DNA from 2 places in the Pseudorhizobium banfieldiae genome. Region 1 is predicted to be linked to the other one. Evidence: riboswitches for the same ligand, from Rfam matches in the RefSeq annotation. Region 1 holds a riboswitch; the other holds the start of a gene.
What was found. Region 1 has a riboswitch for S-adenosylmethionine ahead of NT26_RS00420 (O-succinylhomoserine sulfhydrylase). Riboswitches for the same ligand answer to the same signal wherever they lie in the genome.
Positions count from the first base shown of each region.

Region 2: another riboswitch for S-adenosylmethionine. It lies ahead of metA (homoserine O-acetyltransferase MetA); the one in region 1 lies ahead of NT26_RS00420 (O-succinylhomoserine sulfhydrylase).

Region 1 is NZ_FO082820.1:79,644-95,017, reverse strand. Features, by position in the region: gene NT26_RS00475 (quinone-dependent dihydroorotate dehydrogenase) at 1-49, opposite strand, end outside; gene NT26_RS00470 (DUF952 domain-containing protein) at 49-462, opposite strand; gene NT26_RS00465 (hypothetical protein) at 482-892, shown strand; gene NT26_RS00460 (response regulator transcription factor) at 1,001-1,648, shown strand; gene NT26_RS00455 (S24 family peptidase) at 1,832-2,494, shown strand; gene NT26_RS00450 (transporter substrate-binding domain-containing protein) at 2,511-3,386, opposite strand; gene NT26_RS00445 (glycosyltransferase family 2 protein) at 3,534-5,348, shown strand; gene NT26_RS00440 (hypothetical protein) at 5,449-5,883, opposite strand; gene NT26_RS00435 (IS481 family transposase) at 6,146-7,336, shown strand; tRNA gene NT26_RS00430 (tRNA-Gly) at 7,381-7,454, opposite strand; gene NT26_RS00425 (2'-deoxycytidine 5'-triphosphate deaminase) at 7,516-8,610, opposite strand; SAM riboswitch at 8,685-8,763, shown strand; gene NT26_RS00420 (O-succinylhomoserine sulfhydrylase) at 8,808-9,992, shown strand; gene apaG (Co2+/Mg2+ efflux protein ApaG) at 10,164-10,556, shown strand; gene NT26_RS00410 (Hsp33 family molecular chaperone) at 10,572-11,561, opposite strand; gene argF (ornithine carbamoyltransferase) at 11,727-12,644, opposite strand; gene NT26_RS00400 (aspartate aminotransferase family protein) at 12,678-13,874, opposite strand; gene NT26_RS00395 (GcrA family cell cycle regulator) at 14,252-14,779, shown strand; gene phoR (phosphate regulon sensor histidine kinase PhoR) at 14,878-15,374, opposite strand, start outside.
Region 2 is NZ_FO082820.1:3,490,508-3,505,881, reverse strand. Features, by position in the region: gene NT26_RS17100 (ABC-F family ATP-binding cassette domain-containing protein) at 1-980, opposite strand, end outside; gene NT26_RS17095 (thiamine diphosphokinase) at 984-1,634, opposite strand; gene NT26_RS17090 (AAA family ATPase) at 1,735-2,574, shown strand; SAM riboswitch at 2,628-2,705, shown strand; gene metA (homoserine O-acetyltransferase MetA) at 2,760-3,680, shown strand; gene NT26_RS17080 (vWA domain-containing protein) at 3,682-4,863, shown strand; gene NT26_RS17075 (aldose epimerase family protein) at 4,926-5,939, shown strand; tRNA gene NT26_RS17070 (tRNA-Gly) at 6,092-6,166, opposite strand; gene NT26_RS17065 (prolyl-tRNA synthetase associated domain-containing protein) at 6,446-6,967, shown strand; gene trxA (thioredoxin) at 7,024-8,004, shown strand; gene NT26_RS17055 (LON peptidase substrate-binding domain-containing protein) at 8,111-8,785, shown strand; gene NT26_RS17050 (Trm112 family protein) at 8,792-8,980, shown strand; gene NT26_RS17045 (ubiquinone biosynthesis hydroxylase) at 8,990-10,249, opposite strand; gene tesB (acyl-CoA thioesterase II) at 10,291-11,175, shown strand; gene NT26_RS17035 (P-II family nitrogen regulator) at 11,401-11,739, shown strand; gene NT26_RS17030 (ammonium transporter) at 11,765-13,126, shown strand; gene NT26_RS17025 (FtsK/SpoIIIE family DNA translocase) at 13,373-15,374, shown strand, end outside.

The DNA of each region.
Region 1 (15,374 bases):
CAAGAAGGAAGAGCGCCTGACGCGCCAGGTCGGTAACGGGGCCGAACATCAGGCGACCTCCTCCGGAAAAATATGCAGCCCATCGTCGCCGACCGGCAGGGAGCGCTCCCACAGTACGGCATCCATCGGAAGCCAGGCGTAGAGGTGCGGGAAAAGATCACCGCCGCGGGAGGGTTCGAACTTCAGCGCCTCCCCAAACGCATCACCATCGATGGCGACGAGCAGGAGGTCGTCCATGCCGGCAAAATGACGCCGGGCGGTTTCGCGGCATTGCGAGGCCGTGGAGAAGTGGATGAACCCGTCCTGCAGATCGACGGGTGCGCCTTCAAAAACGCCTGTTTGCCTGGCTTGCTGCCAAAGCGCTCGCGGAACGATCTTATAGACGATAGTGTTCATGGGCGGCTTTCGGAAACGCGTCGATTGCTGACCGGCGGTTTGCCGCAAAGAGACCGGCTTGTCCACCGCAGGAAAGGGAAGCGAAATGAAAAGACTGTTCTGGATCCTTCTGCCCCTGGCTCTGCCCGCATACACCCATGCCCAGGACGCGGACCCATCGCGCTTCCAGCTGGAGCGAACCGAGAGCGGCTTCATCCGCCTCGACCGGGAAACCGGTGCGGTGTCGCTCTGCCGCGAGGCGGAAGGCAACCTGGTCTGTCGAATGGCCGCGGACGAGCGGGCCGCCTACGAAAAGGAACTCGACCTGCTCGGCGAACGGGTTACTGCGCTGGAGAAGCGACTTGACGCCCAGCCCTCCCAGAACGCCCTGCCGGGAGAAGACGAGATCGAGCAGAGCCTTTCCATCATGGAGCGCTTCATGCGGCGCTTCATGGAGATCATCGAGGAGTTCACGACGGAGCGGGACAATGCCGAGCCGGCGCCCCAGAGGACCTGAGCGCCGCACCCAGATTTTCCACCACAAGAAGAGGGCTATTGTTTCCGGAGCCCGGCCCGCGTAAACTGTATGCAAATATGCGACTATGCTCTTGGGAGGGGGCGTGGCATGCAGACATTGACGATCCTCATAGCCGACGACCATCCGCTCTTCCGGGGCGCGCTGAAACAGGCGGTCCACGACCTAGGCGAGGAGCGCCGGATCATCGAGGCCGGGGACTTCGAGGCAGCCCGCAAGGCCGCACGCGACAATCCCGAGGCGGATGTGATGCTTCTCGACCTCGCCATGCCGGGTGTGAGCGGCTTTTCCGGCCTGATGTCGCTCCGGGCCGAGTTTCCGGCACTGCCGATCGTCATCGTATCGGCGACCGACGATGGAAACACGATCCGGCGGGCGCTCGAACTGGGCGCCTCGGGCTTCATCTCCAAGTCCTCCGGCCTCGATGACATTCGTGCCGGCATCAATGCGGTGCTGGAGGGCGACATATGGGCGCCCGACGTTCCGCTCCCGGTCTCGGACGAGGATCCGGGCGTGAGCGAACTGCTTGAGCGGTTGAGGACACTGACCCCGCAGCAGAGCCGCGTGCTGGCCATGCTGGGAGAAGGCCTCCTCAACAAGCAGATCGCCTATGAACTCGGCGTGTCCGAGGCGACGATCAAGGCGCATGTCTCCGCCATTCTCCTGAAGCTCAATGTCGACAGCCGGACCCAGGCGGTTATCAAGCTCAGCAGGATCAACATGCCGATGGTGGCATAGCAAGGATTTTATTCCTTCCTTCCCTTTACCCGGGACTTCCGTTTCGCTAATCTGTTGTCAGTGGCCGTATGGCTGCCTGCGCCGGGATGTGCTCCGAAAAGGCATCCCGGTGCGCCATGCCTTTGGATGGCGAGACGGTTCGGGGCGCAAGGCCCACGACGATCCGCCGGAGTATGTATCGTCATGCTGTCACACGACACGATCTGGGGTGCGATCGATGCACTCGCCGCCCGTCACAAGCTGACGCCTTCGGGTCTGGCGCGCCGGGCAGGCCTGGATCCGACATCGTTCAACAAGTCCAAACGACTGGGGCCCGACGGGCGGCTGCGATGGCCTTCGACCGAGTCGATCGCCAAGGTGCTGGAGGCCACGGGCGCCACGATCGACCAGTTTCTGAGTTCGCTGCCAGGCCAGGCACGATCCGACGTCCCAACGGGTAGCTTTCCGCCGCAGGCCGGTTCGATCCCCCTGCTCGGCTTCGCGCAGGCCGGCGCCGGCGGCTTCTTCGACGATGGCGGCTTTCCGGCCGGGCAGGGATGGGACGTGGTGGATTTCCCCGCCTCCCCTTCGCGAAAGTCCGGTGTCTATGCCCTGGAGGTCCAGGGCGATTCCATGGTGCCGCTCTACCGCGACGGCGACGTGCTGATCGTCGAACCGGGCGCGCAGGTTCGCCGCGGAGACCGCGTCGTGGTGAAGACCCGGGACGGCGAGGTGATGGCGAAGGTGCTGCTGCGGCAGACCCCGCGCAGCATCGAGCTGACCTCGCTCAATCCCGACCATCCGAACCGGACCTTCGACATGGCGGAGATCGAATGGGTGGCCAGGATCATCTGGGCAAGCCAGTAGGAATATACTCCGGCGCTCAGTAAAGCCCGTGCGGGAAGTAGCGCAGGTAGATGTCCTGCAGGCGGCCGTTGCGGGAGAGCGTTGCCAGCGCGTGATCGAAGGCATCCCGCAGGGTGTCATCGTCCTTCTTCAGCATCACCGTCACTCCTTCCCCCAGGAAGGTCTCCGAGAAGTAGGGACCGCCATAGAGGCGGCAGCAGTTTGCGGAGGCCTCGGCGGCAATCCAGAAGGGCAGCCTCAGACCGTCGGAGAAGACGGCGGCGACCTTGTTGTCCTTCAGGGCGTCGAGCAGCGCATTCTGGTCGGCGAACAGCACGGGGATAGCGCGCGGGAAGAAGGCCTTGAGCATGGCTTCATGCGCCGATCCGTTCACCACGCCGACCGTCCGCGCGGCAAGCGCGTTCTCGCCCAATTCCCCCAGATCGCGGTCATCATGGCGGGCGAAACGCGCCGGGATCATCAGATAGGGACGCGAGAAGGAGAATGACTCGCGGCGTTCCGCCGTCACCGCCACCCCGGCCATGACCGCATCGCCGTTACCGTTCGCCAAAGCCTCTTCCAGCTCCTCGAAAGGCAGTGCCTGAATCTGGCAGCGGCTTTCGATCTTCAGTTCGAGACAGATTTCACGGGCAAGATCGATGTTGAAGCCGGTGAGGCGGCCGGTCTGATCGGCAAAATTGAAGGGAGGAAAATCGGCAGTCGTCAGGATCCGCAGCCGCAGCAGGTTAGAGAGATCCGGACGCGGAAGGCGCTCGCGCGCATCGAAGAGGACCGGAAACTCCGTATCCTGCGCCCCTGCTTCGTGAACGGGGGCAAAGGCGAGACCACACCCCAGGACAACCCAAAGGAGAAATATCCCCTGCCTTCTGAGGGATGTAAGCAATGCGGGCATGTCTATGATCCATTTCGGGACAGGGCGGCAGGACGGTGTAACAGAGTCATGCGTCTGGGGGAATATTCGCAAGCGCCTTCGCTTCGGAGCGGAGACGCCGGCCATGACGGCCGGGTGCCGGAGACGGCGGCGCAACGGGATCTTGACGTGGCACCGGCGCCAACCGGCGAAGCGGCCGCACTGCAGTCCCTCGGTTTCTCCAAGCCACTGGTGGAAGCCATTGCCGCCAAGGCACGAGACCACGGAACCAGCCTCGAGCAGGAACTCCTCCACCATCCGGGCATAGAGGAAAACGCCTATTATGGCGCTATGGCGCGGTTCCTGCGGCTCCCCTTCCTGGAGAGGATCGACAGCGCGATCGTCGTCGACAGCGAGCACGCCGACACGCAGCTGCGGCGCCCAACCATGATCCGGCTGCAGCATCAACGGCAGGCGCCGCAGATGGCGGTGATTCCCCGGGCGGCACGCCTCGGCGGTCTCGCAGCGACCCTCGCGAACCGGCCATCGCTGCGAGAGGGGCTCGTTGTGACCACACCAACCGCCCTGCGCGCCGCGGTATGGGAGGCGGGAGCGCTCAGGAGGATTCGTCACACCGTCGGAGAGCTATTTGATCAGCGGCAGGACCTTTCGGCGCGGATCGTCCTGATGGGAGGACAGGGTTTTGTCGCCGGACTGCTGACCGCGACGCTGGTCGCCTGCGCCCTCGCAGAGCCGGGATTGTTCTTTTCGCTGCTCCACCCGGCGCTTTCCTACCTCTACCTCTTCGGGCTCATCCTGAGGATCATGGCGCTTCTGCACCACCGGCGGCGACACGAGCTTGAGGTGCGCGACGTGACCGGCCCCCTGCCCTGCTACACCATCCTGGTCGCCCTCTACCGGGAGGCGGCCGTCGCCCGGCAGTTGGTGGACGGCTTGAAGCGGATCGACTGGCCGTCTCCGCTGCTCGACATCAAGCTCGTCTGCGAAGCGGACGATCGGGAAACGATCGACGCGCTGCGAGCCCAGACGCTGCCGGCGAACTTCGAGATCGTCGAGGTTCCACCCGCGGCACCACGCACCAAGCCGAAGGCACTCACCTATGCTCTGAACGGTGTCCGCGGCGATTACCTGGTGATCTACGACGCCGAGGACCGGCCGCACCCTGGCCAGTTGCGCGAAGCCTATTGTCGCTTCTGCGAGCTTCCCGCCGAGGTCGTCTGCCTGCAGGCACCGCTCGTGATCAGCAATGCGAAGGCGTCGTGGATCAGTGCGCTTTTCGCGCTCGAATACTCGGCCCTCTTTCGCGCCCTCCTGCCATGGCTTGCCAGACACCGCATGCCTATCCCGCTCGGTGGGACTTCCAATCACTTCCGGGTCGCGGCATTGCGAGAGGTCGGCGGATGGGACCCGTTCAATGTGACCGAGGATGCCGATCTGGGGCTGCGGCTGTTTCGCCTCGGCTATCGCGCCGATGTGCTTCAACGGCCGACGCAGGAGGATGCGCCGACCACGCGTGCGGTGTGGATGGGGCAGCGGACGCGCTGGTTCAAGGGCTGGGTGCAGACCTGGCTGGTGTTGATGCGCCAGCCGGGCAGGCTCGTTGCACAGATGGGCCTGCGCAACGTCCTCATCTTCCAGCTGCTGATCGGCGGCATGCTCCTGTCATCCCTCCTGCATCCGCTGATCTTCGTCTTCCTGGTCGAGGGGGCGCTTGCCATGCTGGCCGCGCCCGCAGAGGACATCCCTGCACGGGTGCTGATGCTCTTCGTGGTCGATGCGGTCAACATCTTCGGCAGCTACCTGATCTTCGTCACGCTCGGCGTCAAGGCGATGACCGATGACGAGCAGCGACAGATCGGCATGCGCTGGACAGGTGTTCCGCTCTACTGGCTGCTGACCTCCATCGCCTCGTGGAAAGCGGTCATGGAGTTGCGGGCGAAACCCTTCTTCTGGCAGAAGACACCACACCAGCCGAGCAGCTGAGAGCCAGCTCGAAGCGGCGCCATATGAGGAAGCCCGTATCGTGCACGCCACCCGAGGCATTAAACAATCTCCGGCTACTGCCTTGAGACACGCGCCGGCGCTATTGGAAAAGGGTCTGACAGGCTTCGCCGGCGTTTCTCGCCAGCGCGAGAATGGTAAGGTAATCGCCAGCCAGCGGTGAAGGCGCCCTGTTGATGTCGAGCACATCCGCCCGGCCTGCCTCTGTCGTCACGTAGGCACCTTGCCGCCCTGCCTTTTCGTTGAGTGCATAGAATATCCCATCGATGTAGGCCAGGAGGGGTCCGGACAGGCCGATGCAAAAGAGCTGTGTCTCCCTTACCTGCGGATAGCGCTCCTCCATCCGAAGGGCCGCTGCTTCGCCGATCTCCGACTCCGTGACATCGGTGAACCTTTCGAAGCGTCCATTGGCATAGGGAAAGCCAAAGCTTTCCACCTCCACAGCTCCAGCGCTGGCAGCGCCACCGGCGAGAAACAGACAAGCCGCCAGGGTGACGCCGGCACGCGTTCTGTTCATTTGCACTCCTAATCGACCCGGCATGCGGCCACGCTTACACATCAGGGTGGAAGTAGTGGTCGTGCCGCCCATTATCAATGGAGCCCAGTCTGCACGCGTCCGCAGGACACCAAGCCGACAGCGGGCCAAAGCTTTTCAACCGCCGGCGCTCTGCGCCTTGCTAAACATTGCTGGACATCGTTGGAGTGTCCGACCTGGGAGATAGGTGACATTTCGTACCGGAGACATGGGTAACACTTTTCGACTTTGTCGGGAGGTGTCGATGCCGTGGAGAGAGACTTCGGTCATGGAGGAACGTCTACGATTTGTCGCCCGGCTGCTTGAGGGCGAAGGCATGAGCGAGGTGTGCCGAGCGTTCGGCATCTCGCGCAAGACCGGCTACAAGATCTTCAACCGCTACAAGGATGATGGCCTAGAAGCGCTGACCGATCGATCCCGACGGCCGGTGCGCTATGCCAACCAGTTGCCGGATACGGTTGAGGCGATGATTGTTCGCCTCAAGAAGGAGAAGCCTTACTGGGGTGCCAGGAAGATCAGGGAACTGCTCGTCAAACGGCTGGCCGGCGATGTGCGCATTCCGGCAAAGAGCACCGTACACGCCGTACTCGATCGTCATGGCCTTGTGAGCCAGGCCCGCAAGAGGAACCGGGCGAACAAGGCCGTCGGCACGCAGCTATCGGCAGCACCTGGTCCCAACGATCTCTGGTGCGCCGACTTCAAGGGCGAGTTCAAGCTGGGCAACGGCCAATACTGTTACCCCTTGACGATCACCGACCAGCTCTCGCGCTATCTTCTGTGTTGCGAGGCCTTCGAATCGACGCGCGAACAGGGTGTCTTCGAGGCCTTTCGGCGGGTTTTTGCCGAGCGGGGCCTACCGGCCGCGATCCGCTCCGACAACGGCCTGCCCTTCGCCAGTCCCAACGGGCTCTACAATCTGTCAAAGCTCTCGGTCTGGTGGCTCAGGCTCGGCATCGCCCTCGAGCGCATCCGTCCCGGCCACCCGCAGGAGAACGGCCGCCACGAGCGCATGCACCTGACGCTCAAGAAGGAAGCGACGAGGCCGCCGGGCCGCAATATCCTGCAGCAGCAGATGCGTTTCGACGGTTTCGTCAGCGAATTCAATGAAGAACGGCCGCATGAGGCGCTGTCTATGAAGGTACCGGCAGAGCTCTACACCACATCGCCCAGACTCTATCAGGGCCTGCCGGACATCGACTATCCCTTCCACGATCGCGACGCCATCGTCACCAACTGCGGGCGGCTTTGCATCCATCGCAAGAAGATCAATATCTCGACGGTGCTGGCCGGACAGAGGCTCGGGCTCAAGGAAGTCGACGACGGCATTTGGCTCGTCAGCTTCATGCACTATGATCTCGGATATATCGACCTGGAGCAGAGAACATTGCAAACCATCGACAACCCGTTCGGCACGAGGTTGTCACCCATGTCTTAGGGACAAACCGTTACCTATGTCTCCGGGTCGGACAGAGAGCTAGCTGGAGCGGGTGAAGGGAATCGAACCCTCGTCGTCAGCTTGGGAAGCTGCTGCTCTACCATTGAGCTACACCCGCGACGGGGGCAGAGTTCGCCCAGTTCGCGGCGTCTGTCAAGCGGGGATCGCAGGCGTATGGGTCAACCGATCCGGAAGTGCTTGGACAGCTTCAGACCCTGCGCCTGGTAATTGGAGCCAAGGCCGAGGCCATAGAGGGCACCGGGCCGTTCCAGCATGTGCTCGTAGACGAGGCGGCCGACGATCTGGCCGTCTTCCAGAATGAACGGCACCTCGTGGCTGCGCACTTCCAGAACGGCGCGGCTGCCGCGGCCGCCCGCCTCGGCATGCCCGAAGCCGGGGTCGAAGAAGCCCGCATAATGGACGCGGAATTCGCCCACCAGCGGATCGAAAGGCGTCATCTCCGCGGCGTAAAGCGGCGGCACGTGGACCGCTTCCCGAGACACGAGGATGTAGAATTCGTCGGGATCGAGAATGAGTTCGTGGCGGCCGCGGCTGTAGAGAGGCTCCCAGAAGTCGAAGATGTCGTGCTGGGCCTTCTTGTCGACGTCGACCACGGCAGTGTGGTGCTTGCCGCGGTAGCCGATCAGTCCTTCCTTGTCGCCGGTGAGGTCGATCGACAGCGCAATGCCGCCTCCGCTGATATTGGGCTCGCGGGCTGCCACCAGCGTTTCGGCGCCATGCAATTGCAGAAGCTCCGGCTCGTTCAGCAGCGCATTGCCGATGCGGAAGCGGATCTGCGACAGGCGCGAGCCGCGACGGACGACGATCGGGAAAGTGCGCGGGCTGATTTCCAGATAGAGCGGGCCGGAATAGCCGGCAGGAATCTTGTCGAACTCCTGGGCGTAGTCGGTGATGACGCGGGTGAAGATGTCGAGGCGACCGGTGGAACTTTTCGGATTGGCCGAGGCCGACATTTCTGCCGGCAGGTCCAGTCGTTCCATCAGCGGCACGATATAGACGCAGCCAGTTTCCAGGACCGCCCCTTCCGAAAGGTCGACCACATGCAGCTTCAGCCGGTCGAGCTTGTCGGCAACCCGGCTGTTCGGGCCGGGCATGAAGCTTGCGCGGACGCGGAAGGCCTTGGTGCCGAGGCGCAGATCGAGGCTTGCGGGCTGGATCTGGTCGCTGTCCAGCGCCTTCTCGGATGTGAGGCGCCCGCTGTCAAACAGCGCTGCGATGGCCCGATCGGCCAGGATCCCGGTGGTTCTTTTCATCGTCGTTCTTTCCCGTCCTGCCGGACAAAACCAAATGCCTGCCATTGACGCAAGCGAGGAGCGGCGCTATGGCAGCTTTATCCCGTGGTGATTTGGCCGGTCGGCTTGCAGCCACGTTAAACAAGTGGCTAAAAAGACCGGGGCGAAACCGGTCTGCTGACGCGACCGGTTTTTTTGTGTCTGAAAGGTGCAAGCGCATGACCACGAAATGGCGCCCCGCAACCCAGCTCGTCCATGGCGGAACGATCCGCTCCCAGTATGGCGAGACCTCCGAGGCCATCTACCTGACGCAGGGCTTCGTCTACGAGACGGCGGAGGCGGCCGAGGCACGCTTCAAGGGCGAGAGCGAAGGCTATATCTACGCCCGCTACGGCAGCCCGACCAACGACATGTTCGAGAAGCGCATGTGCCTGCTGGAAGGTGCGGAGGATGCGCGCGCCATGGCCTCGGGCATGGCCGCAGTCGCAGCAGCGATCCTTTGTCAGGTCAAGGCGGGCGACCATATCGTTGCTGCGCGCGCCCTGTTCGGCTCCTGCCGCTGGGTGGTGGAGACGCTGGCGCCGAAATACGGCGTGGAGTGTACGCTGGTGGACGGTCGCGATCTCGCCAACTGGGAAAAGGCGGCCCGGAAGAACACCAAGGTCTTCTTCCTCGAAAGCCCAACCAATCCGACACTCGAAGTGATCGACATCGCCGGCGTTGCGAAGCTCGCAGACCAGGTCGGCGCCAAGGTGGTGGTGGACAATGTGTTTGCCACACCGCTCTTCCAGAAGCCGCTGGAGCTCGGTGCCCATGTCGTCGTCTATTCCGCCACAAAGCACATCGACGGACAGGGCCGCTGCCTCGGCGGCGTCGTCCTTTCCGATAGTGAATGGATCAAGGAAAGCCTGCAGGATTACTTCCGCCACACTGGTCCTGCCATGTCGCCCTTCAATGCCTGGACGCTCCTGAAGGGGATCGAGACCCTTCCGCTTCGGGTGCGCCAGCAGACGGAAAATGCCGGACGGATCGCCGACCTCCTGGCAAACCATCCGAAGGTCGCAAGGGTCATCTATCCGGGTCGCGCGGACCATCCGCAGGCCGACATCATCGCCAAGCAGATGACCGGCGGCTCGACGCTCGTCTGCCTCGAACTCAAGGGCGGCAAGGCCGCAGCCTTCGGACTGCAGAATGCCCTGGAGGTGGTGAAGATATCCAACAATCTGGGCGACGCCAAAAGCCTCATCACCCATCCGGGGACGACGACGCACAAGAATTTGACGGACGAGGCGCGCGCCGAACTCGGCATCTCGCCGGGAACGCTCAGGCTATCGGCGGGGATAGAGGATACTGACGACCTGCTCGAAGATTTCGCACGGGCTCTCGACAAGCTGCCGGGTTGACCAAGGCTGCCGCCGGGCGCGTTGCAGGTTCCGCCTGTCGGCGCGCCGGTTATCCTTAACCGGCGAAAGTTCGCGCAAGAGGCCACCGAACTCCCCTCCAAACCGCCGGGTTTCTTGACGTTCCCGCGGAGCTGCAGCATATCGGATGGGATGTGGTAGAAGGTGTCGCGCATGTACCGCGCCAGGACATGTGACATAGAGGTCGTCGTCGAGCCCTATTATCTGGAGGAGCAATCCAGTCCGGAGGATAGCCGTTATGTCTGGGCTTACCACATCGTCATCGAGAACCATTCGGACCAGGCGGTGCGGCTGACGCATCGCTACTGGCACATCACTGACCAGAACGGCCTTGTCGACGAGGTCGAAGGTCCCGGAGTGGTGGGCGAGCAGCCACGGCTCCTGCCAGGCGATTCCTACGAATATTCCTCCGGCTGCCCGCTCGACACGCCCTCCGGCATCATGTTCGGTCATTACCGGATGGAAGACGACCAGGGGAAGGCATTCAACGTCGAAATCCCGGCGTTCTCGCTGGATTCACCGGGACTTCTGAGGGTGCTGAACTGAGACGAAGGCTGGCTGTCAGGCCGCGGTGAACTCTTCCGGCGAGAAGCGGTATGTGGTCGAGCAGAACTCACAGGTGACGGCAATCTCGCCGTCCTGCTCGCTCGCCTCGATCTCCTCGGCGCTGAAGCTGTCCAGAATGCCCTTGAGCCTCTCGCGCGAACAGCTGCAGCGATCGAGGACCGACTGGGGCTTGTAGACCCTCACGCCCCGCTCGTGAAACAGACGGAACAGCAGACGTTCGATCGGCACCTGCGGATCGGTCAGTTCGTCCGTATCGATCGTCTCGACCATGACGCGAGCCTCGGACCATGCATCGTCCTCGCTGTGGTCATGCTCGCGCTCGTCGCCATCGCCACCATGGAGATCGGGCTGGCGCATGCGCTCGGGCGCCTGTGGCAGGAACTGCGCCACCAGTCCGCCCGCCCGCCAGTTGTGGCGCGGCTTGCCGGCCTCATCCCGATCCAGTAGTTCGGCCACACCCAACCTCACCTTGGTGGGGATCTGCTCCGACTGGCGGAAATAGACGCCGGCGATCTCCTCGAGCGACGAGCCGTCGAGCGGGACGATGCCCTGGTAGGGCTGCATGCCACGGCCGTGGTCTATCGTGAAGGCAAGGACGCCGGCGCCCAGCAGTTCCGGCGGCGACGTCTTGCCGTCTGCAACTGCCGCGGCAAGTGCGTCCTCGTCATACCTCGCATAGGCGCGAAGGCTGTCGGGCGTCGTGAAATCGGCAACCAGAAGATCGACGGGTCCGTCTCCCTTCGTCTGAACGGTGAACTTGCCGTCGAACTTGAGGGATGTCCCCAGAAGCGCCGTCAGCACGATCGCCTCCGCCAGAAGGCGGGCCACAGGCGCGGGATATTCATGGCGCCCGAGGATCGCGTTCAGAAGCGGTCCAAGCTGGACCGCTCGGCCACGAACGTCCAATCCTTCCACCTGGAAGGGGACAACCCGGTCATCGCCGGCGAAGTTGAAATCACTCAGTTCAACAGTGGCTTCCGCCATGGTCTGCTCCCTGGCGCCTAACGGGCCAATTTATGCACGCGCGCCTGGGGACGGAACCGCCGGGGCGTGAAAGTTGTCGGCAATATCGTGGAATGCCCTTCCGTCACCGGGAAAGGCTCGATAGCCGACAGGTGGTATCGGGGCCGCCCGAAGTCAAGAACAGGCTCAAAGAGCGCCGAGACACCAGGCGAGAATGGACTTTTGGGCGTGCAACCGGTTCTCCGCCTCATCGAACACAACCGACTGAGGTCCATCGATGACCTCGTCGGTCACTTCCTCGCCGCGGTGGGCCGGAAGGCAATGCATGAAGAGCGCTTCCGGCTTGGCCCGCTTCATCAGCGCGCCGTTTACCTGGTAGGGCTGGAAGATGTTGTGACCGCGCGCCTTGTGCTCCTGGTTCATGGAAACCCAGGTGTCCGTCACGACGCAGTCCGCGCCGGAAACTGCCCGCTCTGCGTCATGGAAGAGCATGATGTCGCCGCCGTTGTTACGCGCCCAGTTCAGGAACTTGTCGGACGGCTCCGACCCCATCGGCACGGCCATGTTCATGCGGTAACCGAAGCGCGCAGCGCCCTCGACGAAGGAATGGAGTACATTGTTGCCATCGCCCGTCCAGGCGATCGTCTTTCCCTTCACCGGTCCGCGGTGCTCTTCGAAGGTCATGATGTCCGCCATGATCTGGCAGGGATGCGTGTCATCCGTCAGTGCATTGATGACTGGAACGGTCGCATGCTCGGCAAGCTCCAGAAGGCGCGAATGGTCGGTTGTACGGATCATGATCGCGTCGACGTAGCGGGAGAGGACCTTTGCGGTGTCGCCAATCGTTTCCGCGCGGCCGAGTTGCATCTCGGTACCCGAGAGAAAGAGCGTCTCCCCGCCCAGTTGGCGCATGCCGACGTCAAAGGACACGCGGGTACGCGTAGAAGGCTTCTCGAAGATCATCGCGAGCATCTTGCCGGCGAGCGGCTTGTCGGCCTTGCCGGCCTTGGTCGCCAACTTGCGCGTGAGCGCATCATCGAGGATCACCCGCAGGTCATCGGCGGCGACGGCTGAAAGATCGAGAAAATGCTTGGGTGATGCCATGTCTTCGATGAGGGCTTCGATGCCCCGCACTCCTTACGCTGATTTCTTCAAGCCCGACTGGTGCAGGCGCTCGGCGGCACGCTCGATGCGTGCAAGACCATCGCGAGCCTCCTCGGCGGTGACGATCAGAGGCGGCAGGAGCCGCAGCACGTTGTCGCCTGCAGGCACGGCGAGAATGTGCTCCTCACGCATGGCCATCAGTAGCTCGGTACTCGGCGCTTTTGCCTTGATGCCGAGCATCAGGCCCTCGCCGCGGATCTCGTCGATGACATCGGGGAACCGATCCTTCAGGCCCTCCAGCCCCTGCCGGAAGACCAGCGCGACGTCACGCACGTGGTCCAGGAAACCCTCGGCAAGCACAACGTCCAGAACGGCATTGCCTACTGCCATCGCCAGCGGGTTGCCGCCATAGGTGGTGCCGTGGGTGCCGGCCTTCATACCGCTTGCCGCCTCTTCCGTCGCAAGACAAGCGCCGAGCGGGAAACCACCGCCAATACCCTTCGCCACTGCCATGATGTCGGGCGCGATGCCGGACCACTCATGAGCGAACAACTTGCCGGTCCGACCGACGCCGGACTGTACCTCGTCAAGGATGAGAAGGAGACCGTGCTCATCACAGAGGTCCCGCAGGGAACGCATGAACTCCCGGGAGACGAGGCGCAGGCCGCCCTCGCCCTGCACCGGCTCGATCAGGATCGCAGCGGTGGCGTCGGTGATCGCAGCCTTCAGCGCGTCCAGATCGCCGAAAGGCACCTGATCGAAGCCGCTGACCTTGGGACCAAAACCTTCGAGGTACTTCGCCTGTCCGCCGGCAGCGATCGTCGCCAGCGTTCGACCGTGGAAGGCACCTTCGAAGGTGATGATATGGAACCGCTCCGGATGCCCCTTGCTGAACTGGTAGCGTCGCGCCGTCTTGATCGCGCACTCGAGTGCCTCGGCGCCGGAGTTGGTAAAGAAGACCCTTTCTGCGAAGGTCGCTTCCGTCAGCCGGCGCGCCAGTTGCTCCTGACCAGGGATGTCATAGAGGTTCGACAGGTGCCACAGCTTGTCTGCCTGGGCCTTCAACGCCTCCACCAGATGCGGGTGGGCGTGGCCGAGGGAATTGACTGCGATCCCTGCGGCAAAATCGAGATAGCGCTCACCACTCTCCGTCACCAGCCAGACACCCTCGCCGCGCGCAAAGCGCAGTGGAGCACGGTTATAGGTTTCGAACAGCGCGGCCTCGGCCATGGGGAGCGGCTCCTCTAGGAGATGCAAGGGGCGTGGCCCCGATCAATCAAAAATGCCGCCCTGTCGGGCGGCGCCGGCACTATCGGCATTTCGCCCCGATATGTCAACAAAAGCCCCCTTTCCTGCAACCTTCGCGGCTGTGACAAAAATGACTCGCTTGAAAAGCAAGTTGGGGAAAACCCGGAAATCGATTCGTGCCGATTCCGCTGACTCTTGCCACGGAGTCACCGGCCCAGTAGTTTACCAATCAACAACTAGACTGCATGCGGCGGAACTAGTCACCTAACAAGCTATATCTAGTAGCTGGCGCGAATTGTCGTTCGCGCCAAGGGCGGGGGATTCTGCATGCCGGACACGTTCAAATGCGGAGAACGGGCATGAACTGGACAGACGAGCGCGTCGAAAAGCTGAAGAGACTGTGGGCGGAGGGCCTGAGCGCCAGCCAGATCGCGGCCCAATTGGGCGGGGTCAGCCGGAATGCGGTCATCGGCAAGGTTCACCGGCTGAACCTTCCCGGACGCGCCAAGGCAGGCGGATCGACCGGTGCTAACCGCTCGGCCAAACGCCCAGCGGCGCCGGCCCGTCCAGCCAACTATCCGGCACGCGTTGCAACCCGGCCCACAGCCCGGACGGTCGGCGCGACGGCTTTGAAGGATGACGTCGAGGTTGCCCTGCCCGAGCTGTCCTATGTTCCTTCCAACGACGTGGTGGTGCCGATCTCGCGCAAGCTTGCACTGACGGATCTGACCGAACGCACCTGCAAGTGGCCGATGGGAGACCCGCTGAAGGACGACTTCCACTTCTGCGGCGTCGACGCCTCGGAAGCCTCTCCCTATTGCGGCTATCATGCCCGCCTTGCCTATCAGCCGGTGGCAGACCGGCGGAAGGCTGCAGCACGGGCCTGACCCAAAAATGCCGATGGTGGAAAGCGGGCCTTGATGGCCCGCTTTTTCGTTGCGCCATGCCAGATCAGGATCTCGCCGCCCACCGCACGATTTCTGGTTCAGAAGCGGACGGTGAACTGGCTGCCCTTGCCCATCTCGGACGTGACCACCAGCCTTGCCCGATGGCGGGTAAGGATGTGCTTCACGATTGCCAGCCCGAGACCGGTTCCCTTCTTGGAGCGGCTATCGGCAACGCTGACGCGGTAGAAACGCTCCGTCAGACGAGGGACGTGCTCCGAAGGAATGCCGGGGCCGTGATCGACAACGCTGACCTCGACGGGCCCGGCTTCCGGAGACTTCAGGAAGACATCGACGGTCTTGCCGTCCTGGCCGTACTTGCAGGCATTCTCCACCAGGTTCTCGAACACCTGCACCAGTTCGTCGCGGTCACCGGTCACTTCGACCGCACGTTCCGGCAGATGAAGGTTGATCTCCACATGGAGTTCTTCTGCCAGAGGCGAGAGTGCATCGCGGACATGGGAAAGCAGGGGCACGAGGTCCACCTTGCCCTCCGGCGCCACATTCGACCTCAACTCGAGCCTGGAAAGGGAAAGAA
Region 2 (15,374 bases), 830 kb from region 1:
ATCTTCAACAGCGTCGTCTTTCCGGCACCGTTGGGTCCCACAAGGCCTATCCTGTCGCCGCGGTGTACGCGGATGGAGAAGGGCGCGACGATAAGCCGGTGTCCATAACTCTTGGTGATCGCTTCTGCCTCGATCACCAGCTTTCCGGATTCCCGACCTTCCGATGCCGCCGCCTGGACTGACCCTTGCGGGCCTTTGTGACCGCGATAGGCGGCACGCATCGTCTGCAGTTCCCCCAGCCGGCGCATGTTGCGCTTGCGCCGGGCCGTCACGCCGTAGCGCAGCCAGTGCTCCTCGCGCTCGATCGCCTTGCCCAGCTTGTGCTGCTCCAGTTCCTCCGCCGCCAGTACCTCGTCCCTCCAAGCCTCGAAATACGAAAATCCGCGATCGAGACGTCGCGACGTGCCGCGATCGAGCCAAACCGTCGCCGTCGATACCTTCTCTAGGAAGCGCCGGTCGTGTGAGATGAGGACGAGAGCGCTCCGCGTCTTCCTCAGTTCCTCCTCCAGCCATTCGATCGTCGGCAGGTCGAGATGGTTGGTCGGCTCGTCCAGCATCAGGATGTCTGGTTCTGGCGCCATGACGCGGGCGAGCGCCGCCCGCCGGGCCTCGCCTCCCGACAGTCGGTTCGGATCCTCTTCGCCGCTCAGGCCGAGATGCTCCAGGAGGTAGGTGACGCGATAGGGATCGTCCCCTGGACCGAGGCCCGCTTCGGCATAGGCCTGTACCGTCCGGTGGTCCCCAAAATCCGGCGCCTGCTCCAGGTATCGTATGGTGGCACCCGGATGGCGGAATACTTCCCCGGACTGCGGCTCGACCAACCCAGCCGCGATCTTCATCAGGGTCGACTTGCCGGATCCGTTGCGGCCGACGAGGCAGATGCGGTCGCCCGGCTCCACCTGCAGTCCCGCACCGGCCAGGAGAGGCGTGCCCCCGAAGCTCAGGAAGATGTCGTCGAGTTTGAGGATGGGAGGTGCCACGGTTCAGGCTCCTGTCAGATCGTATGGGCGGGCGAAGATCATCGCCTTCCCGCGCTTGAGCGAGAAGGCCACCGGACCCTCTGCCACATTGGAAATCGTCCGCGACGAGCCGAAGGGCAAGACGAAGTTCTCGAGCGGATAACGGGCGTTGAGGATGTCGAGGCCTTCCAGCTCGGAAAAACCGATGACAGAGAACAGCGAGCCTGCCGGCAGATCCAGAAGGCGGCGTCCGGGAAGCAGAGGGACGGCTTCTTCGGCGCCGGAGGTCAGAAGGACTTCAATGCCACGTTCGGCCAGGCTGAGGGCGTGGAAGACATGCTGCAGGGCATGGTCGCTTCGCTCGCCGCCGAGCGCGCCAGCAAGCACCAAGCGCTCGGCACCCCGGTCAATCGCTTCCGCCGTCGCGATCTCTCCATCCGTCTCGTTCTTCGCTGCGGGGTAGGGCTGCCGCGGAACTCCGGACTGCGCCTCGATCAGCGCGGGCGGTGTCGAGTCGAAATCACCGACCCAGAGCTCAGGCTCGATGCGGAGGGTTGCGGCATGTCGCATGCCGCCGTCGGCCGCGATGAAGCGGCTTCCTTCGAGCGCTTCGCGCAGCCGCTGCGTGACGGTGAGCTCGCCTCCGAGGAGGATCGTGAACGTGGACTTGGTCATTGGGGATGTCCATAGCCCAGACCGACAGGCAAGGGAAAGCGGCTTGCACCGGTTCGGCCGAGCTTTTAGGTTGCCGCCAAAATTCCCTACAGGTCTCCTCATGCAGTTTCATGGTACATCCGACTATATCGCCGATACCGACCTGATGGTCGCGGTCAACGCAGCCATCCGCCTCGAGCGACCGCTCCTGGTCAAGGGCGAGCCGGGGGCCGGCAAGACGGAACTCGCCCGGCAGATCGCCTCGGCGCTCGGTCTCGATCTCATCGAGTGGAACGTCAAGTCGACTACCAAGGCTCAGCAAGGCCTTTACGAGTACGATGCTGTCTCGCGTCTGCGCGACAGCCAACTCGGTGACGAGCGCGTGAATGACGTTCGCAACTATATCCGGCAGGGGAAGCTCTGGCAGGCCTTTGCCGCGCCGCAGAAGACCGTCCTGCTGATCGACGAGATCGACAAGGCGGATATCGAGTTTCCGAACGACCTCCTGCAGGAACTCGACCGGATGGACTTCCATGTCTACGAGACAGGCGAGACGGTGAAGGCGCAGCAGAGGCCGATCGTCATCATCACCTCGAACAACGAGAAGGAACTGCCGGATGCCTTCCTTCGCCGCTGTTTCTTCCATTACATCCGGTTTCCTGATGCCGAGACCCTCGCGCGCATCGTCGAGGTGCACTATCCGGGCATCAAGCAGGAACTGGTCCGAAACGCTCTGGCGCAGTTCTATCAGATCAGGGAGGTGCCGGGCCTGCGCAAGAAGCCGTCCACCTCCGAGGCGCTCGACTGGATCCGGTTGCTGGTCTCAGACGACATCGACCCAGCCGACCTGCGTGCCGACGTCAAGACGATCCTGCCCCGGCTGCACGGGGCATTGCTGAAGAACGAGCAGGACGTCCACCTGTTCGAACGGCTGGCCTTCATGGCCCGGCGGGAACGGTAGCCCCCCGGCATCGGCGGCCGCAATTGACCTGAGGGGAAGAAGAGCCTATCTAGATTGCACTTCGTGGTGATTTGGCCGGCCGGCTTGCAGCCACGTTAAACAAGTCGCTAAAGGGCCGCGCGAAGTTCACTTTGACGCGCCGGTTGCGATTTGTCGCCGCCGGCTTTTTGTTTTGTGAGTGTGCGATGCCGATCAAGATCCCCGATACGCTGCCCGCCTTCGAAATCCTCGTGCAGGAGGGCGTGCGGGTGATGACCGAGACGGTTGCGGTACGGCAGGACATCCGGCCGCTGCAGATCGGGCTCCTCAACCTCATGCCGAACAAGATCAAGACCGAGCTGCAGATGGCGCGCCTCGTCGGCGCGACTCCGCTTCAGGTGGAGCTGTCGCTGGTAAGGATCGGTGGCCACAAGGCGAAGAACACGTCGGAGGAGCACCTGCTCTCCTTCTACGATACCTGGGACGAGGTGAAGCATCGGAAGTTCGACGGCTTCATCATCACCGGTGCGCCGGTCGAGACGCTGCCCTTCGAGAGCGTGACCTACTGGGACGAGATGCAGCAGATCCTCGACTGGACAACCACCAATGTCCATTCGACGATGAATGTCTGCTGGGGCGCAATGGCGGCGATCTACCACTTCCATGGCGTGCAGAAGCACGAGTTGAAGGAGAAGGCGTTCGGGGTCTACCGCCACCGCAATCTCTGCCCCTCGTCCGTCTACCTGACCGGCTTCTCGGACGACTTCCAGGTGCCGGTGTCGCGCTGGACGGAGGTTCGCCGCGAGGACATCGACAAGATCCCGGACCTCAGGATCCTGATGGAATCGGACGAGATGGGGGTCTGCCTCGTCGAGGAAGCGAAAGGCCGCCGACTCTACATGTTCAATCACGTGGAATATGATTCCACGTCGCTGGCGGAGGAGTACTTCCGCGACGTCAATGCGGGCGTGCCGATCAAGATGCCGCACGACTACTTTCCGCATAATGACGTGACGCTGCCGCCGCAGAACCGCTGGCGCAGCCACGCGCATCTCCTGTTCGGCAACTGGATCAACGAGATCTACCAGACCACCCATTACGACCTGGAGCGGATCGGGACCGAGTAGAATGCTGCTTTCGTTTTTCCTGCAGCTGAGGGTGGAAAAGGTGCCCGTCACGCTGCGCGAATACCTGAGCCTCATCGAGGGGATGAAGCAGGGCCTGGCGGATTTCGATATCGACGCCTTCTACTTTCTCGCGCGCACCTGCCTGGTGAAGGACGAGCGACACATCGATCGGTTCGATCGGGTCTTCGCGTCGCACTTCCGTGGGCTGCAGGCGGTATCGGGAGAGGCCGGACTGGAGGCGAGCGAACTCCCAGAGGAGTGGCTGCGCAGGCTCGCGGAAAAGCACCTGACGGAGGAAGAGAAGCGGCTCATCGAGACGCTCGGCGGCTTCGAGAAGCTGATGGAGACGCTGCGCAAGCGGCTGGAGGAGCAGAAGGGCCGCCACCAGGGTGGATCGAAGTGGATCGGAACTGCCGGCACTTCGCCCTTCGGCGCCTATGGCTACAACCCCGAGGGTGTCCGCATCGGGCAGGAGGGCTCGCGGCATCGTCGTGCGGTCAAGGTCTGGGACAAGCGCGAGTTTTCCGACCTCGACGACACGGTGGAACTCGGCACCCGTAACATCAAGATCGCCCTTCGCCGGCTGCGGCGGTGGGTGCGGGAGGGTGCCGCAGAGGAATTCGACCTGCAGGGGACAATCCGCTCCACCGCGGAACACGGATATCTCGACGTGCAGACGCGACCCGAGCGCCGCAACGCCGTCAAGCTCTTGATGTTCTTCGATGTCGGAGGCTCTATGGACGACCATGTGCGGGAGGTCGAGGAGCTTTTCTCCGCCGTCCGCAGCGAATTTCGCCACCTGGAGCATTTTTATTTCCACAACTGTCTCTACGAGAGCGTCTGGAAAAACAATGGCCGGCGGTCGGAGCGACTGCCCACGGAAGCGATCATTAACGGGTTTGGCAGCGACTACCGGGTGATCTTCGTTGGGGACGCATCGATGAGCCCCTACGAGATCAGCCATCCGGGTGGTTCCGTGGAGCACTGGAACAAGGAACCGGGAGAGACTTGGCTTCGCCGCATCACCGCACACTTCCACCGCTTCGCCTGGATCAATCCGGTACAGGAAGCGCACTGGAGCTACGTGCAGTCTATCGCGATGATGCGCCACATACTGTCGGAGCGGATGTACCCGCTCACCCTCGGCGGCCTGGAGCAGGTTACGCGGGTCCTCAGCCGCTAGCTTTGTCGTTGCATCATCCGCCTGAATCGATCAGGTTCTGCGGCGCTGACCGGGAGGGTGCAATGGCAGAGCAGGAAGTCTTCGGCAAAACGTCACGGGGCGAGACGGTCCATCGTCTGCGGATTTCCGGCGGCGGTCTCACGGCTTCCATCCTGACGTGGGGGGCGATGATCCAGGACCTGCGCCTGGACGGTCACAAGCCGCCGCTGGTGCTCGGCTTCGAAGCCTTCGACGACTATCCCCGCTACTCCCCCTATTTCGGGGCAACGCCCGGTCGCGTCGCCAACCGCATTACAGGTGGGCGTTTCAGGCTGGACGGCAAGCTTCACCAGTTGGAGCTCAACGAGAACGGCGTCACCCACCTCCACGGCGGCAGCGACGGCATCGCGAAGCGGGTCTGGGACATCGTAGACCTTGCGGCAGACCGGGTCGTGTTGCGGATCACCGATCCCGATGGCCGGGCGGGGTATCCGGGCAACTGCACCATTACCGCCACCTATAACCTTGCCGCCGATGGTGTGCTCCGCGTGCTCTACGAATCTTCGGCCGACCAGCCGACACCCTGCAACATCTGCCAGCACAGCTACTTCAATCTCGACGGCGCGGAGACGGCGCTCGGCCACGACATCATGATTGCAGCCGACCACATTCTGGAGGTCGACGAGCGGCAGTGTCCGACGGGAAACCTGACGGCTGTCGACGGCACGCCGTACGACCTGAGGGTCATGGGCCCGACGGACCGTTTGCAGAACGGCGAGCGTCTCCTCTTCGACCACAACTTCTGCCTTTCGGAGGGGCGGGTGGCGAAGCGCTCCGTGGCGCTTGCCCGCAGCGTCAATTCCGGCGTCTCGCTGGAAGTCCGCACCACGGAGCCCGGCATCCAGTTTTATTCGGGCTACAAGCTGAGAGTGCCGACCCCTGGCCTCGAAGGCCGTCAGTATCCGGCCTTTGCGGGCTTCTGCCTCGAAACGCAAGGCTGGCCGGATGCGGTGAACCATCCCGGCTTCCCAAGCGCGATCCTGAGGCCGGGCGAAGTGCTGCGCCAGGAGACGGACTACGTCTTCATGAAGAACTGAAGCCGCCCTCGGCTTCCGGCAGGCTGGAACCGCTGCCACCACGGCGGCAGGTCGCCTGCGGGCCGATGAGGGGAAAACAGCAGGGGACCGTGCGAACGCGCTACTGCTGAAGGTTGTCAGCCTTGGTCGGAACAGTCAATGGGAGAGAGAATTGGAGCGGGTGAAGCGATTCGAACGCTCGACCCCAACCTTGGCAAGGTTGTGCTCTACCCCTGAGCTACACCCGCTCATATCCGCGATCCTGGGGTAGTGGGTGGATCGTGGGCCGGCCGTGTGGCGGCGACGGGCGGTATATGGCCTAACTCGTTTTTGAATGCAACAGGGAAAAGACGATGGTGTCGAGAAATTTTCACTGCCACCGGCGCCCAGACTGAGCTTGCCAATGGGCAAGCGGCGAGGCGCAAGCCACCCATGAGGCTCCTGTGCTTGCCCCCTTCCTGCAGGCAGGATAATCCGGTGCCTGCGGCGGCACGGCCGCCCGACCTGAACAATGGACAAGTGCTGACATGAACGACATCGCGATCCTGCCTGCGCCCACGACCCCCGAGGCTTTCTACGCTTTTCTCGACAAGCTCGGCATCGCCCACAAGACGAAGACGCATGCCCCGGTCTTCACGGTGGCGGAATCGGTGAGCCTGCGCGACGAGATCCCTGGCGGGCACACGAAGAACCTCTTCGTCAAGGACAAGAAGGACCGCTACTTCGTCCTGACGGTGGAAGAGAACGCGACGGTGGACCTGAAGGCGGTCCACAAGGTGATCGGTGCGTCGGGCCGAGTCTCCTTCGGCCGTCCGGAGAAGATGATGGAATATCTCGGCGTCATGCCAGGCTCCGTCACGGTGTTCGGCGCGATCAACGATACGGCCGGGAATGTCACCTTTGTTCTCGACGAGGATCTGATGAAGCATGAGCTCATCAACGGCCACCCGCTTTCCAACGATGCCACCACGTCCGTCAGTCGCGACGACCTGCTTCGCTTCCTGGAGGCGACCGGCCACACGCCGCTTGTCTTGAAAGTCACCGACTGACATACGATGTTTCGCGGCGTATAACGCGGCGAAGACGAGACCGGGAGACAGCATTCATGAGCGGCACAGACAACCCCTATGGCGGCTCCTATGGTGGCCAGATGACGGCCAAGGCGCAGTTCGGCGGTGCGGCCGCAGCGAGCGGCGGCAATGGCGCAGGATCCTTCATCAAGGATACCAGCACGGCGGCCTTTCCTGCCGACGTGATGGAGGAATCGCGTCGCCAGCCTGTCCTGGTGGATTTCTGGGCGCCGTGGTGCGGGCCCTGCAAGCAGCTCACGCCCGTCCTGGAGCGCGTCGTCAACGAGGCGCAAGGGCGGGTGAAGCTCGTCAAGCTGAACATCGATGACCACCCCGCCATACCGGGCCAGATGGGCATCCAGTCGATCCCGGCCGTTGTCGCCTTTGTTGACGGGCGGCCGGTCGACGGGTTCATGGGGGCGGTGCCGGAGACCCAGATCCGGCAGTTCATCGACAAGGTCGCCGGTCCGGCGGGTGCCGATCAGGCTGCCGAGATCGAGGCTGCCGTTGGCGAGGCGGATGGTCTGCTTGCAGCCGGCGACGTCCAGTCGGCCGCCCAGCTCTACGGTGCTGTCCTGCAGGCGGATCCAGAAAATGCGAAGGCCGCTGCCGGGATGATGCGCTGCATGATCGAACTGGGCGATCTCGCGCGCGCTTCCCAGATGCTGCACTCGCTTCCCCCGGAAATTGCTGGCGACCCTGCCGTGCAGGCCGTAGCGAAGAAGCTCGAGCAGTTCGAGGAAGCGCGCAAGCTCGGCGACCCGGCTGCGCTCGAACACCAGTTGTCGCTCCATCCGGACGATCACGAGACGCGGCTGAAGCTCGCCAAGGTCCGCAATGCCGAAGGCAAGCGCGAGGAGGCAGCGGAGCACCTGCTGATCATCATGCGCAAGGACCGCAGCTTCGACGACGACGGCGCACGCCGCCAGCTCGTCGAGTTCTTCGAGGCTTGGGGGCCAAAGGATCCGAACACGATCGCCGCACGCCGGCGGATGTCGTCCATCCTGTTTGCCTGAGCCGGGCTGCCGTTAGGCGGCCTTGCGCTCCGCGCCCGGCGCCCCACATTACCGGCAATGGCGGTGTGGGCACCATGCCCGGTGGTCCTCTGGAGGATTGGGCCTAATGATTGTGGGTAATGCAAGATATGTGAAGCGGGAGGACCTGCCGGAGACGGTGCGGGTATTTCCCTTGACCGGGGCGCTTCTTCTGCCTGGTGGCCAGTTGCCGCTCAATATATTCGAGCCGCGCTATCTTGCCCTGTTCGATGCGGCATTGGCAGGTGACCGCCTGATCGGCATCGTGCAGCCGGCCCTGTCGGATCAGGGCGGAAACGACGTCGCAAGCCCAGTGCTCAGCAGCGTCGGGTGCATCGGGCGGATTACCTCGTTTGCCGAGACGGGAGACGGCCGCTACATCACTTCGCTCAGCGGGGTTTGCCGTTTTCGTCTCCTGGAGGAGATCGGCGAGGGCCATCCGTTCCGCAGCTTCAGGATCGCTCCATTGATGGCGGACCTCTCCGCCGAGGACGATGAGGCTGCGGTTGATCGCGCCGAACTGCTTCGTGTCTTTCGTGCCTATTTGGATGCAAACAAGCTCGAAGCCGACTGGGAGAGCGTGGAGCGGGCGGGCAACCGGACTCTGGTGAACTCGCTTTCGATGATGTCGCCCTTTGGTCCGGCCGAGAAGCAGGCGTTGCTTGAGGCTCCCGACCTCAGGACACGGGCAGAGACGCTGATCGCCATCACGGAGATCCTGCTTGCCCGCGGAACCGGCGACACCGACACCGTGCTACAGTAGGGTGCCATGGATCAGATTGTCAGCAAGGTCGACCCCAAACTGCTCGAACTTCTGGTCTGTCCGCTGTCGAAGGCAAGACTGAGTTTCGATCGCGAGGCAAATGAACTCGTCTCCGAAAAGGCGCGGCTCGCCTATCCCATCCGCGATGGTGTGCCGATCATGCTGGTCTCGGAGGCTAGACGGCTGGAAGATTAGCCGCCGGCATCAGATCGGGTGTCCCGCCAGCAGCTTTGGCTGATTGGGTGCGGACGTGCCGGCAGCCTCTCCGATGAAGTAGGATTTCAGGCCGGGCAGCCGTTCCACCAGCGATAGTCCGAAGTCGCGGGCGATCCGGATCGGCGTGATGTCGTTGGAGAAGAGGCGGTTCAGCACGTCCGTGGTTACCCCCATACGGAAGGTGTCGAAACGGCGCCAGGACTGGTAGCGCTCGAGTACGTTCAGGGCGCCGATGTCGAGACCCAGCCGATCCGCTTCGACGACCGTCTCCGCGAGCGCCGCAACATCCTTGAAACCCAGGTTGAGGCCCTGCCCGGAGATCGGGTGGATCCCGTGCGCTGCATCCCCCGCAAGTGCGACACGCGGAGCGACGAAGGCGCGTGCCAGGGTCAACCCGAGCGGGAATGCCTTTCTGCTACCGGCGACGGTAATCGCGCCGAGCTTGTGGCCGAACCGACGCTGCAGTTCTTCCTCGAACACCAGTTCATCAGCGCGAACGAGCTGCTCCGCTTCCTCGCGCCGCTCGGTCCAGACCAGCGACGACCGATTGCCGGTGAGAGGTAGGATGGCAAAGGGGCCCGAAGGAAGAAAGTGTTCTTCGGCAACGCCCTCATGCGGCCGCTCATGTTCCACCGTCGTCACGATTCCCGACTGGCCGTAGTCCCAGCTGACAGTCTTGATCCCCGCCATATCGCGCAGCTTCGACTTTACGCCGTCACAGGCGACGAGCAGGCGTGTGTCCACCGTGCTGCCATCGGAGAGGGTGACGGTTGTCTTCGTGCTCGTGGTTGTGAAGCCGGTCGCGGACAATCCGTGCCGGATCGCAATGCCGAGCCGCTCGCAAGCGCCCCGCAATGCCCTCACCATTTCCACGTTTGGCACCATGTGCGCGAACGGGCGGCCTTCCTCTACTGCGCCGTCGAAGGTCAGGAAGACTGGCCGCACCGGATCGGCGGTGCGGGAATCGGTGACGACCATCCTGTTGATCGGCTGCGCTTGCGGCAGGATGTCCTGCCAAACGCCGAGGACCTCGAGCATGCGGCTTGCAGCGGCGATGATCGCGGATGCTCTCTGGTCATTCTGCCAGACATGTTCGGGCGCGGCCTCGATCACTTCGATCTTCAGGTGTGGAGCAGACTGCTTCACCGCGACCGCCGCAGAAAGCCCGACATAGCCTCCGCCGACCACCAGCATATCCAGCATTTGAGCACTCTCCCGAGAGACTTGAGAAGACGATAGGGTCCATATAGATCATCCGGCACCAGCTTCCTACCATCGGAGTCTCCAGAATGTCGCGTCCGCCTGAATCGCAAGCCGCCATGGACCAGCTTCTGGCCACGCTCGATCTCGAAAAGCTGGAGGAGAACCTCTTCCGCGGCAGCAGTCCGCAGGTTGGCTGGCAGCGCGTCTTCGGCGGGCAGGTGATCGCACAGGCGCTGATGGCCGCGCAACGAACGGTCGCCGATGACCGGTTCGTCCATTCGCTGCATGCGTATTTCATCCGGCCCGGCGACCCGTCCGTCCCGATCGTCTACCAGGTGGACCGGATCCGTGACGGTTCGAGCTTCGCGACCCGGTGGATCGTCGCGATCCAGCATGGGCATCCGATCTTCTCCATGTCGGCCTCCTTCCAGGTGGAGGAGGGTGGTCTCGATCACCAGGTGCCGATGCCGCCGGTCACGCCGCCCGAGAAGCTGATGGGCGAAAAGGAGTTCAAGGAGCTGTTCCTCGCCCAGGCGCCTGAGGTTGTCCGGAAGTACTGGAGCCAGGACCGGCCGATCGAGATACGTCCCGTCTCGCTCGTGCATTACCTCACGAAGGACAAGCTCGAGCCTCGACAGGACATCTGGGTGCGCGCGGTCGGTGCGGTACCTGCCGACCGCCACTACCAGGCCTCCATCCTCGCCTACCTCTCCGACATGACGCTTCTCGACACATCGCTCTATCCGCATGGAACATCCATCTTCAATCCGAAGCTGCAGGTGGCGAGCCTTGACCATGCCATGTGGTTCCACAGGCCCTGCGCGATGGACGACTGGCTGCTCTACACCCAGGATAGCCCCAGTTCCTCGGGTGCCCGTGGCATGACGCGTGGTGGCCTCTATACCCGCTCAGGCGTGCTGGTGGCCTCGGTCGCGCAGGAAGGCCTGATTCGCAAACGTGCAGATGAATAGATAACCGGCACCTTTTCTCTTGTGGCTATTTTTTGTGCTTATCGCTTCGATCTTGATGCCTTCGTAATGGACGCTTCATTTATACAGTAATGAAATCATAGGCTTATAGCCCATTACCTTCATCTGGCATGACCCTTGTATCTCCTCTGTCAGTCGCCTCGGCTTGATCCGCCGGCGATGAGGGAATTCGGCTTCGGCCGGACTAACAGAGGATGGGAAAGCCAGATGAAAATCGTGATGGCCATTATCAAGCCGTTCAAGCTGGACGAGGTGCGCGAAGCTCTCACAGCCGTCGGTATCCAGGGCCTGACCGTTACCGAAGTCAAAGGTTACGGCCGCCAGAAGGGACACACAGAGATCTATCGCGGTACCGAATACGCCGTGAGCTTCCTGCCGAAGCTGAAGATCGAAGTCGCCGTCCCCTCGGATCTTGTCGACAAGGCCGTGGACGCCATCGCTTCGGCTGCCAAGACCGGCCAGATCGGCGACGGCAAGATCTTTGTCTATTCGATTGAACAGGCCGTGCGCATCCGGACCGGCGAAACCAGCACAGAAGCGCTTTAACGAACGGCTGATTGGGGAGCTTACAATGCAATTTTCCAGATTTACCACCTCGCTCGGCCGCCTGGGGGCTGCGTCTGCAGCCTTGATGGCGCCGGTTGTCGCCTTTGCCCAGGAGGCGGCTGCACCCGCTGCCGAGGCTGCGGCCGCGGCTCCGGTCCCGGACAAGGGCGACACCGCGTTCATGTTCATCTGCACGCTTCTCGTGCTCTTCATGCTGATGCCCGGGATCGGCCTGTTCTACGGCGGTCTCGTGCGGGCGAAGAACATGCTGTCCGTCCTCATGCAGTGCACGGTCGTCGGCGCCTGCATGATGATCGTCTGGGTGCTCTACGGCTATTCCTTCGCCTTCGGCGGATCGGAAAACGCCTTCTTCGGCGGCACGGCGAAGATGTTCCTGTCGGGCGTCACCATGGATTCCACGGCGGCGACCTTCTCTGACGCAGTCATCCCGGAATTCATCTTCATGCTGTTCCAGATGACCTTCGCGGCATTGACGCCGGCGCTGATCGTCGGGGCCTTTGCAGAACGTATCAAGTTCTCGGCAGCGATCCTCTTCTGCGTCCTGTGGGTGACCTTCGTCTATTTCCCGGTCGCGCATATGGTCTGGGATGCCAATGGTCTTCTCTTCGGCATGGGCGCGCTCGACTTCGCAGGCGGCACGGTCGTTCACATCAACGCTGGCGTCGCGGGTCTCATCGGAGCAATCATGGTCGGCAAGCGCATCGGCTTCGGCAAGGACATGATGGCCCCGCATTCGATGACGCTGACGCTTGTCGGTGCGGCCATGCTCTGGATCGGCTGGTTCGGCTTCAACGCAGGCTCCAACCTGGAAGCCTCCGGCGGCGCCATGCTGGCAACCGTCAACACCTTCGTCGCCACGGCCGCAGCCATCCTGTCCTGGTGTGTCGTCGAAACCTTTGCGCGGGGCAAGGCGTCCATGCTCGGTGCCGCCTCCGGCATGATCGCCGGTCTCGTCGCCATCACCCCGGCGGCCGGCATTGCCGGACCGATGGGTGCCATCGTCATGGGGATCCTCGTCTCGCCGATCTGCTACTTCTTCATCGCCGTGATCAAGAACAAGTTCGGCTATGACGACACGGCGGATGTCTTCGGCGTCCACGGTGTCGGGGGCTTCTTCGGCGCTCTGGCAACCGGGATTTTCGCCTCCTCGTCGCTCGGCGGCATTGGCTATGCGGAAGGCGTCACCATGGGTGGCCAGTTCATGACTCAGCTGACCGCCGTCGTCATCACCATCGTCTGGTGCGGTATCGGCTCGGTCATCCTCTACAAGATCGTCGACCTGATCATTGGACTGCGGGTCACTGTCGAAGCGGAGCGCGAGGGGCTTGATCTCGCCTCCCACGGTGAAGCTGCCTACCACTCCTGATCACAAGAGCTTGCGGCGATCTTCAGGATCGCCGCAGAACCTCCCGTCGCGGCCGCCTCCGGTTGTCGCGCTTGCCCGGACCTCGGTCCGGGCCTTTTTATTTCCACGCCTGTCGCAGCCTCCCCGGTCTTGCGATCGTGGTTAAAGACGCATTAACCACCGCCGGGCTACCTTGCGACCCAATGTGGCGGCGTGTGACCTCATGCGACCGCAATCTTCCACGAGTGTTGGCACGGCGGAATCGTAATGGGCAGAAGTACATCAGCGGCGATGGGAAGCGGGACGACCCGGGCAATGCTGCTGGCCTTCGTGATACGACAGGCGATGGCCCTGGCGGGCTTCGCGATCTTCCTCGGTCTTGCGCTGGCGATCGCAGCGCTTTCCACCTGGAACGTTGCCGATCCCAGCTTCTCCTATGCCACCGACAACGAGCCGACGAACCTCCTCGGCCATGGCGGTGCCGCTTTCGCCGACCTGATGATGCAGTTCCTAGGCCTGTCGAGCCTTGTCGCGCTCCTGCCGGTTCTGGCCTTTGCGCTTGCTCTGATCTCCGGGCGCGAGTTCAACCGCATTCCCGCAAGGCTTGCGGCCTGGGGCGGCGGCACCCTGCTGGCCGCCGCTTCGCTCGGCTGCTTTCCCGCCCCGCTGACGTGGCCCATCCCGAACGGTATCGGCGGCGTGATCGGCGACATGATCCTTCGCTTCCCGGCCCTGTTTGTCGGAGCGTATCCTACCGGCGTCCTGGCAACCGCTCTGGGTGTCGTCTTCGCCGTGCCAGCCGTCTGGTTGCTGCTGTTTGCGTCGGGCCTTGTGGGCGAGGCCTTCGAGGCGGAAGACGAGATTTATGCTCCTGCCGCCTCATCAAGCTCGCGTGCGCGTCCGCAGGCGGATGATGACGATGAAGAGGACGAAGGCGGTTTTGTTGGCTTCCTGGCACTCGGTGCCCTTGCGCATTACTGGTATATCGCCCAGGCGCGCTTCCGGCGTCTCTTAGGCATCAGGCATGCGAGCCCGAATTTTGACCAGCCGTATGATTTCAATGAGGACGAATTCGGGACGCTGAACGAGCCGGTTCGCGCGAAGGTCCAGGCGCCCGGAGTCGCTCGTATTGAGCCCTCTCTGGATGGTGCCGCCCGTCGGTCGATCGTGACACCGCCCATGGCTCATGACGACGATGATTTCGATGATGAGCCTCTCGTCCGGCCGGCCGGCATCCTTGCTGACGACGATGACGTGCCGTTCAGCGCGACGAGCCGGCCATCCGCTCCGGGCGCGCGCGTTCAGCCGCGGGTGGCCGCACCGCCGGCACCTCCGAAACCCAGTCCCCGCGTTGCCCGTGAAGCACAGGCGTCATTCATCGACCCGGATGGCTTCCAGCTTCCTTCGGTGCACCTCCTTGCCGAACCGAAGGCGGTTGCACGGGATGCGACGCTCTCCGCCGATGCGCTCGAACAGAATGCCCGTATGCTCGAAGGCGTGCTGGAGGATTTCGGCGTCAAGGGCGAGATCATTCACGTCCGTCCCGGCCCGGTCGTCACGCTTTACGAACTTGAGCCGGCGCCGGGCATCAAGTCTTCGCGCGTGATAGGCCTTGCGGACGACATTGCCCGGTCAATGAGCGCGATCGCCGCGCGCGTCGCCGTCGTGCCGGGCCGCAATGCAATCGGTATCGAACTGCCGAACCGCACCCGCGAGACCGTCTACCTGCGGGAAATGATCGGGTCCAAAGATTTTGAATCCAGCAAGGCGAAACTCGCCATGGCGCTCGGCAAGACGATCGGCGGCGAGCCGGTGGTGGCGGATCTTGCCAAGATGCCGCATCTGCTCGTCGCAGGTACAACCGGTTCCGGTAAGTCGGTAGCCATCAACACGATGATCCTGTCGCTGCTCTACCGCTATACGCCGGAGAAGTGCCGCCTGATCATGATCGACCCGAAGATGCTCGAACTCTCGGTCTACGACGGTATTCCGCATCTCCTGTCGCCTGTCGTGACCGATCCGAAGAAGGCTGTGGTGGCGCTCAAATGGACCGTCCGCGAGATGGAAGAGCGCTACAAGAAGATGTCGAAGATCGGCGTGCGCAACATCGACGGCTTCAACAGCCGGGTGGAGCAGGCGTTGGCCAAGGGCGAGGTCCTTACCCGAACCGTGCAGACGGGCTTCGACCGCCAGACCGGCGAGGCCATGTACGAGACGGAGGAGTTCGACCTCCAGCCCATGCCCTATATCGTGGTTATTATCGACGAGA